2 linked regions of the Aquabacterium sp. OR-4 genome follow. The protein of the gene in region 2 interacts with the protein of the main gene of each other region in a pairwise test. Links are inferred from orthologs where the notes say so. Each region holds a gene or a part of one and is shown on either strand. Other genes may lie near its edges. The genes, in order: N4G63_RS21475 and ssb.

Region 1 (7,801 bases), on a different replicon or contig from region 2:
GATCACCAGCGGCTGGGACCACGGCGTCAACTTCGACCCCATGCTCACACTGTTTAACGCCAGCGGCCGGCGGGTGGACAGCAACGACGACGACGCGCTGTCGCCCTTCGACCCGCTGGGCAACTACGACGCCCGCATCGACGCCACGCTGGGCACCGGCAACTGGCTGCTGGTATTGACCGCGGCCCCCAACGCCGCCAACGGCAGCCAGCTGGGCGACGGCTTCGCCTACGACGCCGAGACACCGATCGACATCGCGGCCTGGGATCAGCCCAGCTACGACCCCAACACGCCCGACAGCCACAAGGGTGCCCAGTGGGCGCTGAGCCTGTCGGGCGTGGACAGCGCCCACACCGTGCCCGAGCCCACCACACTGGCCCTGGTGGTGGCCGGCCTGCTGGCCGCGCTGCGCCTGGCGCGGCGCAACCGCAACTTCTGAGCGAGGGCACCCGGCGCCGCCGGCACGCGCCGCCACCCGCCGGGCAGGTTGGCCGGCCGGCTGCGGGACGGTCTCACAAGGTGTGAATGAACCGTCGCGAGCCGGCTCAGGGTGCTTCGAGCAACGCAGCCGTACACCCATACGGCGAGTCGCGCAGGGCCGCCATGGGCCCGCGCAGCAGGTTCATTCACAGCTTGTCAGCCCTGGCTGCGCCAGGCCATCAGGGGCGCGGCCGCCGCGCCCAGCAGCAGGATCAGGCCCACGCCGCGGGTGGCCCACAGCCGGGCCCGCCGGCCTGCCGTGCCGGCGCCGGCACCCCAGTGGCCGGCACTGGCGGCGGCCACGGCCACAGCGCCGTACACGGCGATCTGCGTGCAGGCGATCACCGCCGACAGGCTGGCCGATTGCGCCAGCATCGAGCGCCCCGGCGCGGCCATGAAGGCCGGAAACACCGCCAGCATGAACGCATAGGCCTTGGGGTTGAGCAGGCAGGTCAGCGCACCGCGGCGAAAGATCGCCCAGCCGCGCCGCGGCGCATCGGCCGCCACGCCCAGGCTGCCGGCATCGTGCACCCGCAGCAGGCTCCAGCCGATCCAGGCCATGTAGGCCGCGCCGGCCAGCAGCAGCGCATTGAAGCCCGCCGGCCAGGCCAGCCACAGCGCGGCCACACCGCTGGCCGCCACCGCCACGTGCACCAGGCCGCCGGCCACGATGCCGGCCACCGCGGCCAGGCCGCCACGCAGCCCGGCGGCCAGTGCGCTGCCGGCCACGAAGGCCATGTCCATGCCCGGCAGCGCAATGATGCCGGCCACCATCAGGAAAAACAGCCACAGGTCGGGCGCGGCAGCGGCGTGCAGGGCTTGGGCGGCGGCAAGTTCGGGCATCACGGGTTCCGGCAGCGGTGGGCAAGGCCGGCAGTCTAGAAAGCAAAGCGGACAGATTCGGCCCTGTATCGCGCAGCGCGCGCCCGGCCCGGCGCGCGCTGCGCTGGCATCATGCGGCGCATGAGCAGCCCCACCAGCCGCGTCCTGGCCCTGCTGGAACTGCTGCAGGCCGACGCCGGTGCGCAGGGCCTGGGCGGCGCCGAGCTGGCACGCCGGCTCGAGGTTGACCGGCGCACCGTGCGCCGCTACGTGAACCACCTGCTGGCGCTGGGTGTGCCGGTGGAGGCCCGCCGCGGCCGCGATGGCGGCTATGTGCTGCGCCCGGGCTACCGCCTGCCGCCGATGATGTTCAGCGACGACGAGGCGCTGGCGCTCGGCGTGGGCCTGCACGTGGCCGGCGCGCTGGGCCTGGGCGGCATCACACCGGCCATCGCCAGCACCCAGGCCAAGCTGGCGCGGGTGCTGCCGGCGCCGCTGCGCCAGCGCCTGGCCGACATCGACGCCACCGTGGCCCTCGACCTGGCCCGCCCCTACGCCCATGGCGCGCCGGCCACGCTGCGCGCCTTGAGCGCCGCGGCGCGCGCCCGGCAACGGGTGCAGCTGAGCTACCGGGCGGTGCCCGCCACGCCGGACAGCCCCAGCGACACCGAACGCGCGGTCGATGTGTATGGCCTGGCCTGGCGCGGTGGGGCCTGGTATGCGGTGGGCCACTGCCACCTGCGCGGCGCGCTGCGCTGCTTTCGGCTTGACCGGGTGCAGCACGTGCAGGCGCTGCCGGCCAGCTTTGGCCGGCCCGAGGGCTTTGACGTGCTGGCACACCTGCGCCACGCCATCGCCACGCTGCCACGCGCCCACACGGTGCGCGTGCTGCTGCACTGCGACCCGGCCACCGCCCGGCGTGCGGTGTTTGCCGAGCTGGGCACGCTGACGCCGCACGGCCGCGGCGTGCAGCTCGACACCCAGGCCGACAACCTGGACTGGGTGGCCCGCGAGCTGGCGCGCCTGCCTTTCGCGTTCAGCGTGCAGCGCCCGGTGGCGCTGCGCCGGGCCATCGCCGCGCTGGCCGCCCGCCTGCTGGCCCGGGCATGACGGCGCGCGCCACACCACGCCGCACCACGCCACACCACGCCATGCCCGGCATCACCAGACACAAGGCCCGCATGCTGGCCGGCCAGCCCTGCCTCGCCAGCGACCCCGCGCTGCGCCAGGCCCATCACCGCGCGCTGGCGCTGCTGGCCCGCTTCGGCGGGCCTTCGCGGCCCTTCCCGTCGTGTGAGCAGGCCCTGGCGGCGGGCCATGCGTGCCGGGTGCTGCAGCCGCGCTGAGCGCGCTCAGATGCCCAGTGGGTCGACGTCGATGGCCCAGCGCGCCAGGCGCTTGTGGCGGGTCTGGCGCAGGTGGTGCAGCTCGGGCACCCAGTCGGCCAGCAGGCGCTGCAGGCGGCCGCGCGAGGGCGCCTCCACCAGCATCTGCAGGCGCTCGATGCCGGCCACCTTGCTCACCGGCGGGGGCACCGGCGGATAGACCACCGCGTGCTCGGCGCCGGGCAGGCCCTGCGCGTACAGCGCCGCGTCGTCGAGAAAGGCCTGGGCCACGGCCACGTCGCGGGCTTCGGCGCGCAGCAGGGCCAGGTGGCTGTACGGCGGCAGGCTGGCCGATTCGCGCTCGGCCAGCTGGGTGCCGGCAAAGGCCGCGTAGTCGTGCTTCTTCAAGGCCGCGTACAGGGCGTGCTGGGGGTGCCAGGTCTGCACCCACATCTCGCTGCGCGCGGCCGCCTCGGCGTCACGCCCGGCGCGGCCGGCGGCCTGCATCAGCAGCGCAAACAGGCGCTCGGGCGCGCGAAAGTCGCTGGCAAACAGCGCGCTGTCGGGGTTGACGGCCACCACCAGGGTCATGCGGCGAAAGTCATGCCCCTTGGTCACCATCTGCGTGCCCACCAGGATGTCCACATCGCCGGCATGCACCTCGGCCAGGCGGTTCTCCAGCTCGCCCTTGCCGCGCGCGGTGTCGGCATCGATGCGGCCGATGCGCGCGCCGGGCAGCAGCGTGGCGATCTGCTCCTCGAGCTTCTCGGTGCCGCGGCCCAGCGGCGCGATGTCGAGGTTGCCGCACTCGGGGCAGGCGCGCGGCACGCGCTCGGTGAAGCCGCAGTGGTGGCAGCGCAGGGTGCGCTCGCCCTTGTGGAACACGCGCCAGGCGCTGCAGTGCGGGCAGCCGCTCTTCCAGCCGCAATCGGGGCAGTGCAGCACCGGCGCATAACCGCGGCGGTTGAGGAACACCAGGCTCTGCTCGCCGCGGTCGAGCCGCTCCTGCAGCGAGGCCAGCACCGCCGGCGCAAACAGCGGCGTGCTGCCGCCGCGGCCCTTCTCGCGCGGCAGCACGCCCATGTCGAACAGGCGCACGCGCGGCAGCGTGCCACCGCCGATGCGCGCGGCCATGGTCTGCAGCCGGTAGCGCTTTTCCTGCGCGTTGTGCCAGGTCTCGAGCGAGGGCGTGGCCGAGCCCAGGATCACCGGCACATGGTGCAGGTGACCGCGGTACACGGCCAGATCGCGCGCCGAGTAGCGGGCGCCCTCCTGCTGCTTGTAGGAGGGGTCGTGCTCCTCGTCCACCACCACCAGGCCCAGGCGCGGCAGCGGCGCAAACACCGCCATGCGCGTGCCCAGCACGATGTCGGCCAGGCCCAGGTGGGCGGCCAGCCAGTGCTGCAGGCGCTGCGCCGGCGTGAGGCCGCTGTGCATGGCCACCAGGCGGTGGTTGGGAAAGCGCTCGGCAAAGCGCGCCTCGAGCTGGGGCGTGAGGTTGATCTCGGGCACCAGCACCAGCGCCTGGCGGCCGCTGCCCAGCGCCTGCGCGGTGGCCCGCAGGTAGACCTCGGTCTTGCCGCTGCCGGTCACGCCGTGCAGCAGCAGCGGCAGCGGGCGGGCTTGCGCGGCCTGCTCGGCCAGGGCCTCCAGCGCGGTCTGCTGCTCGGGGGCCAGCTCGGGCAGGGCCGGCTCGGCCACCGCGGCCGGGGCCTTGGCCAGGTTCTTGGCCAGGCGCTTCAGGCGCCGCGCCAGCTGGGTGGGATCGACCTTGCGCAGCTCGGGCGGCAGCACGGCCAGCGCCAGCTCGCCCACGCTGCGCTGGTAGTAACCCGCGGCAAAGTCCACCAGCGCCAGCCAGGCCGGCTGCAGCGGCGGCAGCGCATCGAGCACCGCCGTCAAGGGCCGCAGGCGGTGGCTGGCGGCGGCGCCATTGCCACCGTCACCGCCGGCGGCCAGATCGGCCTCGGCCGCCGGGTCGGCCGTGGCCGCGCCCGGCCACACGATGCCCAGCAGCTCGCGCCGGCCCAGCGGCACGCGCACCAGCGTGCCGGGCTCCAGTGAGCGCTCGCTCGCGTAGTCGAGGGCCCCGACCAGGCCGCTGTGCTGTGGGGTTTCCACTGCCACCTTGACGGTGGTCAGGCCGTCTCCCGGCGCCGCCGCTGCGGGCGCGGCCGGAAGCTGCGTATTCACATCAACACCTGGGGATAAGTTGATGATTGGGAACGACTTTTTGCACTGTCCCCGGTTTCTGTGGATAACTTTGTGGGAAAGCTGCTCACGGCCGCGCTAAGTGCTTGATCCATCGGGCTTCGGCTTGGATTGCCCAATTCCTGAGCAGCTAAAATTTTTCTATATGAATCAATGACTTGGCACGCATTCGCTGCATATTCCATGCTGCGGCGCACCGTGTATGACGCTTGTGTGTCGCAGATCGCGATTTGGGGATAAGTCAAGCCCTGAGCGCTCACTCACCGACTTTTTTCGTTCTGTCGTGTGACCGCATCAAGCCTGCTGGCGCAGGCTTCGCGAATGCGTGTGAACCGTCTCAACCAGGGCTTGCACATGCTCTGGCGGCGTGTGCTGGTTGATGCCATGGCCGAGGTTGAACACATGCCCGCCAAAGCGTCCGTCGGCCCGCGCCGGGTTGCCGAAGGCGTCCAGCACGGCGCGCGCCTCGGCGGCCACGGCCTCGGGTGGCGCAAACAGCACCATCGGGTCGATGTTGCCCTGCAGGGCCACGCGGTCGTCGATGCGGCGGCGCGCGGTGGCGAGGTCGCAGGTCCAGTCCAGGCCCACCACGTCGGCGCCGCAGGCGGCGATCTGCTCCAGCCACAGGCCGCCGCCCTTGGTGAACACGATCACCGGCACCTGGCGGCCCTCGGCCTGGCGCTTGAGCTGGCTGACCACGCGGCGCGTGTAGGCCAGGCTGAAGGTCTCGAAGGCGCGGTGCTCGAGCACGCCGCCCCAGCTGTCGAACACCATCACCGCCTGCGCACCGGCGTCGATCTGGGCGTTCAGGTAGGCGGCCACGGCATCGGCGGTGACCGACAGGATGCGGTGCATCAGGTCGGGCCGCGCATAGGCCATGCTCTTGACCAGGCGGTAGTCGTCGGAGCCACTGCCTTCGACCATGTAGCAGGCCAGGGTCCAGGGGCTGCCCGAGAAGCCGATCAACGGCACGCGGCCCACGCGCCGGCCGTCGGCGTCGGTGCTCTCCAGCGCCTTGCGGATGGTGCGCACCGCATCGAACACGTAGCGCAGCTTGTCGAGATCGGGCACCTCGAGGCGCGCCACGTCGGCCTCGGTGCGCACCGGGTGGGCAAAGCGCGGGCCCTCGCCAGCCGCGAAGCTCAGGCCCAGGCCCATGGCATCGGGCACGGTGAGGATGTCGGAGAACAGGATGGCGGCGTCCAGCGCATAGCGCTGCAACGGCTGCAGCGTGACCTCGCAGGCGTAGTCGGGGTTGGTGGCCAGGCCCATGAAGCTGCCGGCGCGGGCCCGCGTGGCGTTGTATTCGGGCAGGTAACGGCCGGCCTGGCGCATCAGCCACAGCGGCGTGTACTCGGTGGGCTGGCGCAGGCAGGCGCGCAGAAAGCAGTCGTTGGCCAGGTGCGGGGTGGGCGGCAGAGTCATCCGCGGATTATCGCGGCTGGGCCTGTGGCGGCGCGGGCTTGAAGTTCCGCCGCAGCGCCTCAGCTATGCTGCCGCACCACACCGGTGTTGAGGAGGTTGCGCATGGTCCGTCGTGTTTCGCGTTCGCTGCTGGCTGCGGCCCTGGTGCTGGGCTCGCTGTCCTTGTCGGGCTGCGGCTACAACGAGTTTCAGAAGCTCGACGAGCAGGTCAATGCCGGCTGGGCCGAGGTGCTCAACCAGTACCAGCGCCGCGCCGACCTGATTCCCAACATCGTGGCCACGGTCAAGGGCGAGGCCGGCTTCGAGCAGGACACGCTCACCAAGGTGATCGAGGCGCGTTCGCGCGCCACCAGCATCCAGGCCACACCCGAGCTGGTGAACAACCCCGAGGCCTTCCAGAAGTTCCAGGCCGCGCAGGGCGAGCTCACCGGCGCGCTGAGCCGGCTGATGGTGGTCAGCGAGCAGTACCCCAACCTGAAGGCCAATGCCGCCTTCCAGGACCTGCGTGTGCAGCTCGAGGGCACCGAGAACCGCATCACCGTGGCCCGCAACCGCTACATCAAGGACGTGCAGGCCTACAACGTGCTGGCACGCAGCTTTCCCAGCAACCTGACGGCCATGGTCTTCAGCTACAAGACCAAGCCCGGCTTCACGGTGAGCAACGAGGCGGCCATCAGCGCCCCGCCGGCCGTGAGCTTCGACAAGCCCGCCAGCAAGTGAGCACGCCCTGCCGGGCCCGGTGCGCGCGGATCGGATGCCGGCCCGCCTGATGCACGCCGGCCCTTGGCGCCTGCCCGCCTGGCTGCTGCAGCTGGCCCTGCTGCTGGGCTGCCTGGCCCTGCCCAGGGCGCTGCTGGCGCAAGACCTGCAGCCGGTGCCGGCGCTGAGCAGCCGCGTGGTCGACACCATCGGCCTGCTGCCGGCCACCGAGCGCAGCGCGCTGGACGCCAGGCTGGCCGAGTTCGAGTCGCGCTCGGGGCCGCAGATCGTGCTGCTGCTGGTGGCCACCAGCGCGCCTGAGGACATTGCCGCCTTCGCCCAGCGGGTGGCCGACACCTGGAAGATCGGCCGCCGCAACGTGGGCGATGGCGTGCTGGTGGTGGTGGCGCGCGACGACCGCCGCGTGCGCATCGAGGTGGCCAAGGCCCTGGAGGGCGCGGTGCCTGATCTGGCGGCGCGGCAGATCATCGACCGCCAGATCGCCCCGGCCTTCAAGCGCAGCGACTACGCGGCCGGCCTGTCGGCCGGTGTGGACGCGCTGATCGCCCGCATCCAGGGCGAGAACCTGCCCGCCCCCGCGCCGGCTGCGCAGCGCCAGGGCAGTGGCGGCGGCTTCGACCTCGAGCAGCTGGGCCTGTTCTTCTTTGTCGCGGTGCCGCTGGCGGGCAGCGTGCTGTGCGCCATGCTGGGCCGCAAGCTGGGCACGGTGGCCACGGCCGGTGGCGCCGGCACGCTGGCCTGGTGGCTCAGCACCAGCGTGCTGCTGGGCCTGGGTGCCGGTGTGGCGGCCCTGGTGCTGGTGGGCGTGATCGGTCTGG
Region 2 (7,606 bases):
CAGCGTGTACAGGCCCTTCCAGCGCTGCGCACCCAGGCGCGCCACCATGCCGCTGCGCCAGTCGTCGGCCACGATGCGCACCGAGTGCAGGCCCAGAAACAGCAGCAGGCCGAAGATCAGTGCAGTCATGTCGCGTCGCGCTCCGTGGCGGTGGGCAGGGCACGCGCGCCTGGCCGTGGCCAGGCCCGGTGGGTTATTTGCGGGCCGGGCTCTTCAGGTACAGGGTCCACAGCCGGGCCAGCTCGGCCGTGCCGTCGCTGCCCTTGACCTGGGCAAAGCTGTTCAGCGCCTCGGCCACCTTGCCGGCGCGCCACTGCACCACGCCCAGGTGCAGCAGGGCGTCGTCGGGCTGGCGCAGGCCGCCCTTGGCCTGGCCCTGGGCCATCACGGCCAGCGCCTTGTCGTGCTGGCCGGCACCCGACAGCGCCATGCCCAGGGCAAAGGGCACGTTGCCGTCCTTGGCGTTGCGGGCGGCGGTTTCGGCGTCGTTCAGGCTGCCGCGGTCGGCCGCGGCCGCCTTGGTGGCGGCCTCGCGCAGCTTGCGGTCGGCGGCGGCGTTGGCGTCCTTGCCCAGCACGCCGCTGTTGAAGCCCTCGTCCAGCAGCTTCTGCGCCTCGGCCGGCAGGCCCACCTGGTTGGCGCGAAAGGCCATGTCGCCCAGCTCGCCGGCCGGCAGCGGCAGGCCCACCGCCATCTTCAGGCGGTAGACGTCCAGGCGCAGGCGCTCGTCGGCAAAGCCCGGGCGCTGGTGGGTGCGCACGATCAGCTCGTTCCAGAAATCGGTCTTGCCGGTGGTGCTGGCCAGCTTGCCCAGCGTGGCCAGGTAGCCGGCGTCGTCCTTCAAGGCACCGTGCGCCAGCGCCAGGCGGCTCAGCAGCGCCTCGCCAGGCACGCGGCCGGCGGCCTCTTCGGCCTGCACCAGCGCACCAAACTCGCGCACCGCACCGGCCTGGTCACCGGTTTCGGCCAGCAGGCGCGGGTACAGCTCGCGCAGCTCGGGGCTGTTGCCGCCGTTGGCCACGTAGACCGGGTAGCGCTTGACGGCCAGCGCAAACTGCTTTTCCTGCACGGCCAGGCGGATCAGCGCCTCGTTGAGCGAGCGGCGCTCGGCCTCGGGCACGAACTCGCTGTCGATCACGCCCTGCAGCGTCTGCATCGCCAGCGCGCGCTCGCCCTTGCCGCTGGCGGCGGCCAGGCGGAAGCGGGCGACGATGTAGCGCTCGTACGGCGTGAGGCCGGCGATGGCCTCCACCGTCACCAGCTTGTCCAGCGCCTCCTGGTGCTTGCCGGCCTTCAGCGCCTCTTGCGCCTCCTGCAGGGGCTTGGCGGTCTCGGGGCGCACGGTGGGCCCCGAGGCGGCGGGCGCGGCCGCTGCAGCAGCCTGCTGGGCCAGGGCCGGCGCAGTGCCGCCGGCGGCCAGCGCCGTCAGCGTGGCCAGGGTCAGGGCGCGCAGCGCGCGGCGCGTGGAAACGGTATGGCGGATCGGCAAGCGGGCACCCCGTAAGGCGGTGAAGAACGAAGGCGGGAGTGTAGTCAGCCCGCGTGACGCAGCCCACCCACCGGGTTACCAGCGGGTTTCAGGCGGTATCGGGTGTGGGGGAGGGCGGGTGGACTCGCGTCCACGCGAGGCCGGGTGCCCCAGCTTCACAGAGGCGTGATGCCCGCAATCGCCCAGTCGCCGCCCACCGGGCGCACCAGGTGCCACAGCTCGGCAAAGGGCGTGGCGCCGGCGTCGGCCTGTTCGCGGATCAGGCCGCTGTAGCGCACGCTCACCACGTCCTGGCCCATGCCGTCGCGGGTGGTGTCGGCAATCTCGGCATCGAGCTGCACCACGTCGGTCTGCTGCGTGCTGGCGCCGCGCTCTTGCAGGTCAAGGCGCAGCGAGGCAAACAGCTCGGGCGTGGTGAACTTGCGCAGATCGTCCACATTGCCGGCGTCGTTGGCGGCCTGCAGGCGGATGAACACCATCTTGGCCAGGCGCAGGAAGTCGTCGCGGTCGATGCCCTCGGGCAGCGCCGGCCCGGCCATCGCCGCCAGCGCCGCGGCGCCGGTCTGCAGCGCAGCGGCGCCCGACGATCCGGCCTCGGCGGTGGCGCCTGTCGGCGTGCCCAGGCTGCTGCGCTCGGTCAGGGTGGCGGCTTGCTGCGGCTGGGCTGTTGGCTGCTGCACCGGCGCGGCGCGCAGGTGGCCGCCGGCCCCGGCCGCGGCACCGGCCAGGCCCATCTGACCCATCTGACCCATCGGCGTGGTGGCCGGCTGGCCCTTGCGCGCCAGGCGGCCCATCACAAAGCGCAGCAGCACCACGGCGGCCACCGCCAGCAGCGCGATCATCACGAAGTTGGCCAGGCCTTCGCCCATGCCGAAATGGCTGAACAGCGCCGCCAGGCCGATGCCGGCGGCCAGGCCCGCCAGCGGGCCCATCCACGAGCGCTTGGCGGGCGCCGCCGCGGCCGCCGCGGTGGCGCCGGCCATGGCCGGTGCGGCCTGCTGGCCGGCAGGCTGGGCGCCAGGGGCCTGGGCCGGGGTGGGCGGCGTGGCCGACTTGGCCGGCGCCGCGGGCATCTGGCGTTGCAGCCCGGCGGCCTTGCCACCACCCAGGCGCTTGGCCTCGGCCAGGTGCGGGGCCACGCCCAGGGAACCGATGGTCACGGCCATCGCCAACGTCAGCAGCAGTTTTTTCATGCGCAAGGTCTCCATGCGGTATCCGGGCATCGGCGCGCGGCGCGCGCGTGTCCGGCTGGCGATTGTGAGCCCCGCCGGTGCCCGATGGTTCCGTGCCCGGCAAGCGGCGGGTGTGTGTTCTGTCGCGCCAGCGACAGGCCGGCGTGGCGCAAGCCCGGGTGGTCAGGTGCCGGCCAGCGCGGCAGCATCGCCCGCATCCATCACCACCCGGGGAGCCGCCTGCATGACCCTCCACGCCACCCCGTCCGGGGCCGCGCCCAGTTCCGGCACCGGTGCCGAGCCTGGCGCCCGCCCGCGCTGGCTGCGCCGCCCCGAGGGCTCGACCTGGGGCGACTTCGGCCCCGACGACCAGCTGGGCCGCCTGAACCTGATCACGCCCGAGCGCCGCCGCGCTGCGGTGGCCGAGGTGCGCGAGGGCCTGGCCTTCGGCCTGAGCGTGCCGCTGGACTATCCCGGCGGCTCGCTGCTCAACCCGCGCCGCAAGCCGCCGCAGCTGCGCCCCACGGCGCTGAACGGCACGCCGTTCATGAATCAGCCGCTGTCGCTGGTGGTCGAGCGCGCCACCGACGTGATCTGCGACGACCAGGTCACCCTGAGCCTGCAATACAGCACCCAGTGGGACAGCTTTGCCCATGTGGGCAGCTGGTTCGACGCCGATGGCGACGGCGAGCCCGAGAAGGTCTACTACAACGGCTATCGCGCCCACGAGCACATCGTGGGCCCGGGCGACCGCCTGCTGGCGGCCTGCGGCTGCGGCGAGGACGGCTCGTACGCCCGCGCGCTGGGCATCGCCAACTTTGCCGAAAACCCCATCCAGGGCCGCGGCGTGCTGGTGGATCTGGCGGCGCACTGCGGCCGCGAGCGGGTGTTCGTCGACCACGCCCGGCTGATGCGCATCCTGGCCGATGACGGCGTGGTGGTCGAGCCGGGCGATCTGCTGCTGATCCACACCGGCTTTGCCGAGGCCGTGCTCGAGATGCAGCGCGAGCCCGACGCCCAGGTGCTGCACCACGCCTGCGCGGTGCTGGACGGTCGCGATCCGGCGCTGCTGCAGTGGATCAGCGACAGCGGCGTGGCCGCGCTGTGCGCCGACAACTACGCGGTGGAGGGCTACCCCGCGCGCGACGTGCCGGGCCTGCGCGCGGCGCTGCCGCTGCATGAGCACTGCCTGTTCAAGCTGGGCGTGCCGCTGGGCGAGCTGTGGCGGCTGGGCGAGCTGGCCACCTGGCTGCGTGCCAACGGCCGCTCGCGCTGCCTGCTCACCGCACCGCCCCTGTGCCTGCCGGGGGCCGTGGGCTCGCCGGTGACGCCGGTGGCCACGGTGTGAGCCAGATGTGGCGCCGCAGGCCGGTGTAGCGATCCTGGCTACTGCGGTGGCAACTGCACTGCCAGGTAGGCTTGATGGGGGTGCTTTTCCGTCTCTGGATACTTCAGCGCCAGTTGTCCTGCTTCTCTCATCGGCTTGAGGTGCTCGCGCCGGAGTTCCCCTGGGTCGCGGCCGCCCAGAAGGCGTGCCAGATCGCTGGCGGTGTACGGCCGCAGACGGCACAGGTCCAGGATCAACGCCCGCACGATGGCCTGACGAGGCTTCTTGCCTGCCGCAAGGATGCGCTGATGCAAGGCAGGCGGAATCTCCATCTGCTGCGCAGGTGGGGATAGCGCGGCAGGCATAGGGTGATTCGCCGAAACCCCAGATGCTGGTCTCTGACCTTGTGGGGATTCCGCACCAATGTCCAGGGCGAGCTGGGCGGGCGGGTCCATCTGTCGGGCAGCAGAAGCGGTCAGCACATAGTAGGTTCGGCTTCCAGAGCCTTCCTTCTCGAGCAGTCCCCGGTCGCGCAGGCGGCGCAACACCTGGCTGGCAGCCAAGGTGTCAAGTCCACAGAAATCACGGCAGGCGCTGTTGTCTACTGCGCTGGTTCCACGTGCGTAGATCAGCACCTTGGCCTCGTCGGCGCTGATCACTGTGCCTGCAAAGCCGCGCAGCCAGGCGTGATCGTCCTCGGTGAGCAGGTTGTGCAGGAACAGGGTCACCCTGAAATCGTTGGCCTGTCGGTCCGAATGAAATTCCGGTGCTGACAGCCCCGCTTTCGCCGCCAAGCGACGCATGGCGCGAACTCCTGTGCCCATGGCTTCGGCCAGGTGCAAATCGTGCAGCACCGCGGCGATGACGGGGTTGCGCAGTCGCGAGCCCGGCGTCCCCAGGCTCGAAGGGTCCTTGAGCGAGTAGCCGACGTTGCGCACCTTGATGCGGTTGCTGAAGCGAATGATCTGGGTGGGGCTGTGCACGGTGTAGCTGTGCGGTGCATGGCTGCGTTCGCCAACGCCTCGCGGATGACCTTGCGCGGCAGGATGGGCTCCTGAACGCTCTGCAGCTGACCTTCCGGAAGCCGAAACCCCTTGGGCAGTTCGTCGATGATGCTGGCCTCGGCCTGGGGCAGTGCCAACAGCAAAGGCTTGCGAATGTCGACGGACTGGAACCTGTTCTCGGGGTCTTCCACCCATTCATTGCCTGGCACACGGACGTAGTCGATCCGCAAGGCAGGCAGCAGTCGACGGAGCGCCAGTGGCTTGCCAAACAGCACGATGCCGGCCAAGGTGGGCTGCAGTTGCCCATCCACCCGGCGCGACATGCCCAAAGCTTCGAGCATGTCGTGGTCACCGTACTCCAGTACCTCCGCCTGAGGGTTGAAGCGTGCGCGGTCACGCCGGTACACGGCGATGGCGGCCGGGTCGAAGTCATCCATCCGAGCGTCGGGCAACACGCTGGCATCCGGGCTGTGGCTGGGTTGGCTCTCGCCGCGCAGCACCCACAGGTCTTCATCCACGCAATGCTGGTCAGTGCTGGCAATGCGCCGGTAGGCGCCGCGAGGCAGGCCCGTTGCCTTGAGATAGACCGGCTTGTGCGTGACGTCGGCTTCGGCAACATGCACGATCAGCACGACCCGCCCGTCCACCACCTCGATCTGCATCTCCGGCCTCAGGGTGACACTGAGCATGCTGGCGCATTGGCTGGCCAGATCGCGCTGAACTTTGTCGGGATCGGAAAGACCCGTGGCGCTGTAGACGGTATCGCCCTTGTCGTTGACCGACCAATCCACCCCCAGCAGCAGATAGCCGCCGTCCAGGCCGGGCTCGTTGGCAAACGCGATGACCGTCTGCATGACCGACTTGCCCAACTCGCTGGCACGCTTGGCTTCAATTCGCGTGGACTCGTCCACCGCATTGAGCTCTTCCAGAAGATCGGCCGCGTGACGCATGAGAAGGCGATCAGGGTTCGATGCTGAAAATGAAAAAACCCTAAGCGACAAGCACTTAGGGCTCTTTCTTTACCGTCTGCGGACAGGTAGATCCTAGAACGGAATGTCGTCGTCCATGTCGTCGAAGCCGGTGCTCGACTTCGGCGCCGGGCGCTGCGCGGCGGCCGGCGCGCGCGGCGGCGGGGCGCTGCGGCGCGGGGCCGGGGCGGGTGCGGCGCCCATGTCGCCGTAGTCGTCTTCGCCACCGCCACCGCCACCGCCGCCGCCGGAGGGGGCACCGCGGCCCATGCCGCCGCCGCCGCCGCCCATGCCGCCTTCTTCACGGCCGCCCAGCAGCTGCATCTGGTCGGCAAAGATCTCGGTGGTGAACTTCTCCACGCCGTCCTTGTCGGTCCACTTGCGCGTCTTCAGGCGGCCTTCCACGTACACCGGGCGGCCCTTCTTGAGGTATTCGCCGGCAATCTCGGCCAGGCGGTCGAAGAACACCACGCGGTGCCATTCGGTTTCTTCCTGGCGCTCGCCGCTGTCCTTGCTTTTCCAGTTGCGCGTGGTGGCAAGGCTCACGTTGCACACCGCGCTGCCGCTGGGCGTGTAGCGCACCTCGGGGTCGCGACCCAGGTTGCCGATGAGAATGACTTTGTTGACCGAGGCCATGGCCGGTGCTCCTGCTGCGCGGACTGCAATGGGGGGAAGGGGCGTGATTGTCCCTGAATTGCCATCTTAGCCACCCGGGCCGGCGGCGGGTCGTGCGCGCTGGCGTCTCGCGGGGGGTGGCGAGGGGGTGGCGTGGGGGATGATGGCCGCCTTTCGGTGGCGTGGGCCGCGGCTGGCGGGCTGGGGTCGTTACCATCCCGTCCCGATGCCCACCTCGCGCGCTGCCGACCCCTCCGACCCCGGTCACACCGATCCCTTGCACATCCTGCAGCAGGTGTTCGGCTACACCGCCTTTCGCGGCCAGCAGGCGGCCATCGTGGCGCAGGTGGCACAGGGCGGCGACGCGCTGGTGCTGATGCCCACCGGCGGCGGCAAGAGCCTGTGCTATCAGGTGCCGGCCATCGCCCGCCACCGCGCCGGCCTGGGCGTGACCGTGGTGGTGAGCCCGCTGATCGCGCTGATGCACGACCAGGTGGGCGCGCTCGATGAGCTGGGTGTGTCCGCGGCCTTCTTGAACAGCACGCTCGATGGCGACGAGGCGCGCCGCGTCGAGCGCGAGCTGCTGGCCGGCCGCCTGGTGCTGCTGTATGCGGCGCCCGAGCGCATCCTCACGCCGCGCTTTCTGGCGATGCTCGATTCGCTGCACGAGCGCGGCTGCTTCAGCCTGCTGGCCATCGACGAGGCGCACTGCGTCAGCCAGTGGGGGCATGACTTCCGCGAGGAGTATCTGGGCCTGTCCCAGCTGCACGAGCGCTACCCCACGGTGCCGCGGCTGGCGCTCACCGCCACCGCCGACGACCACACCCGCGCCGACATCGTGGCCCGGCTGGCGCTCGAATCGGCCGAGCTGTTCATCAGCAGCTTCGACCGGCCCAACATCCGCTACACCATCGTCGAAAAGGACGACGCCCGCAAGCAGCTGCTGCGCCTGGTGCGCGACGAGCACGAGGGCGATGCCGGCGTGGTGTATTGCCAGAGCCGCAAGAAGGTGGAGGACACCGCCGCCTGGC

What was found.
Region 1: the proteins of ssb (region 2) and N4G63_RS21475 interact in binary tests that used the Escherichia coli proteins (3 or more experiments, as listed by UniProt). The link is inferred for Aquabacterium sp. OR-4 from one-to-one orthologs.

The regions. Positions count from the first base shown.
Region 1 is NZ_JAOCQD020000002.1:2,110,160-2,117,960, forward strand. The notes cover bases 2,238-5,222. They hold N4G63_RS21475 (primosomal protein N'), read right to left. Parts: upstream 4,821-5,222; coding sequence 2,655-4,820; downstream 2,238-2,654. Other genes in these bases: N4G63_RS21465 (helix-turn-helix transcriptional regulator), read left to right, coding at 2,238-2,412; N4G63_RS21470 (maltose acetyltransferase domain-containing protein), read left to right, coding at 2,454-2,648; hemE (uroporphyrinogen decarboxylase), read right to left, coding at 5,133-5,222. Outside these bases: N4G63_RS21455 (DVUA0089 family protein), read left to right, coding at 1-439; N4G63_RS21460 (LysE family translocator), read right to left, coding at 637-1,323; more of N4G63_RS21465, read left to right, coding at 1,444-2,237; more of hemE, read right to left, coding at 5,223-6,263; N4G63_RS21485 (LemA family protein), read left to right, coding at 6,366-6,983; N4G63_RS21490 (TPM domain-containing protein), read left to right, coding at 7,033-7,801.
Region 2 is NZ_JAOCQD020000001.1:415,891-423,496, forward strand. Bases 4,817-7,606 are described here. They hold ssb (single-stranded DNA-binding protein), read right to left. Parts: upstream 6,597-7,606; coding sequence 6,036-6,596; downstream 4,817-6,035. Other genes in these bases: recQ (DNA helicase RecQ), read left to right, coding at 6,802-7,606. Also shown: N4G63_RS01665 (NnrU family protein), read right to left, coding at 1-129; N4G63_RS01670 (hypothetical protein), read right to left, coding at 194-1,489; N4G63_RS01675 (Tim44 domain-containing protein), read right to left, coding at 1,645-2,682; N4G63_RS01680 (cyclase family protein), read left to right, coding at 2,906-4,009; N4G63_RS01685 (hypothetical protein), read right to left, coding at 4,048-4,716. UniProt on the Escherichia coli protein: Plays an important role in DNA replication, recombination and repair. Binds to ssDNA and to an array of partner proteins to recruit them to their sites of action during DNA metabolism. Acts as a sliding platform that migrates on DNA via reptation.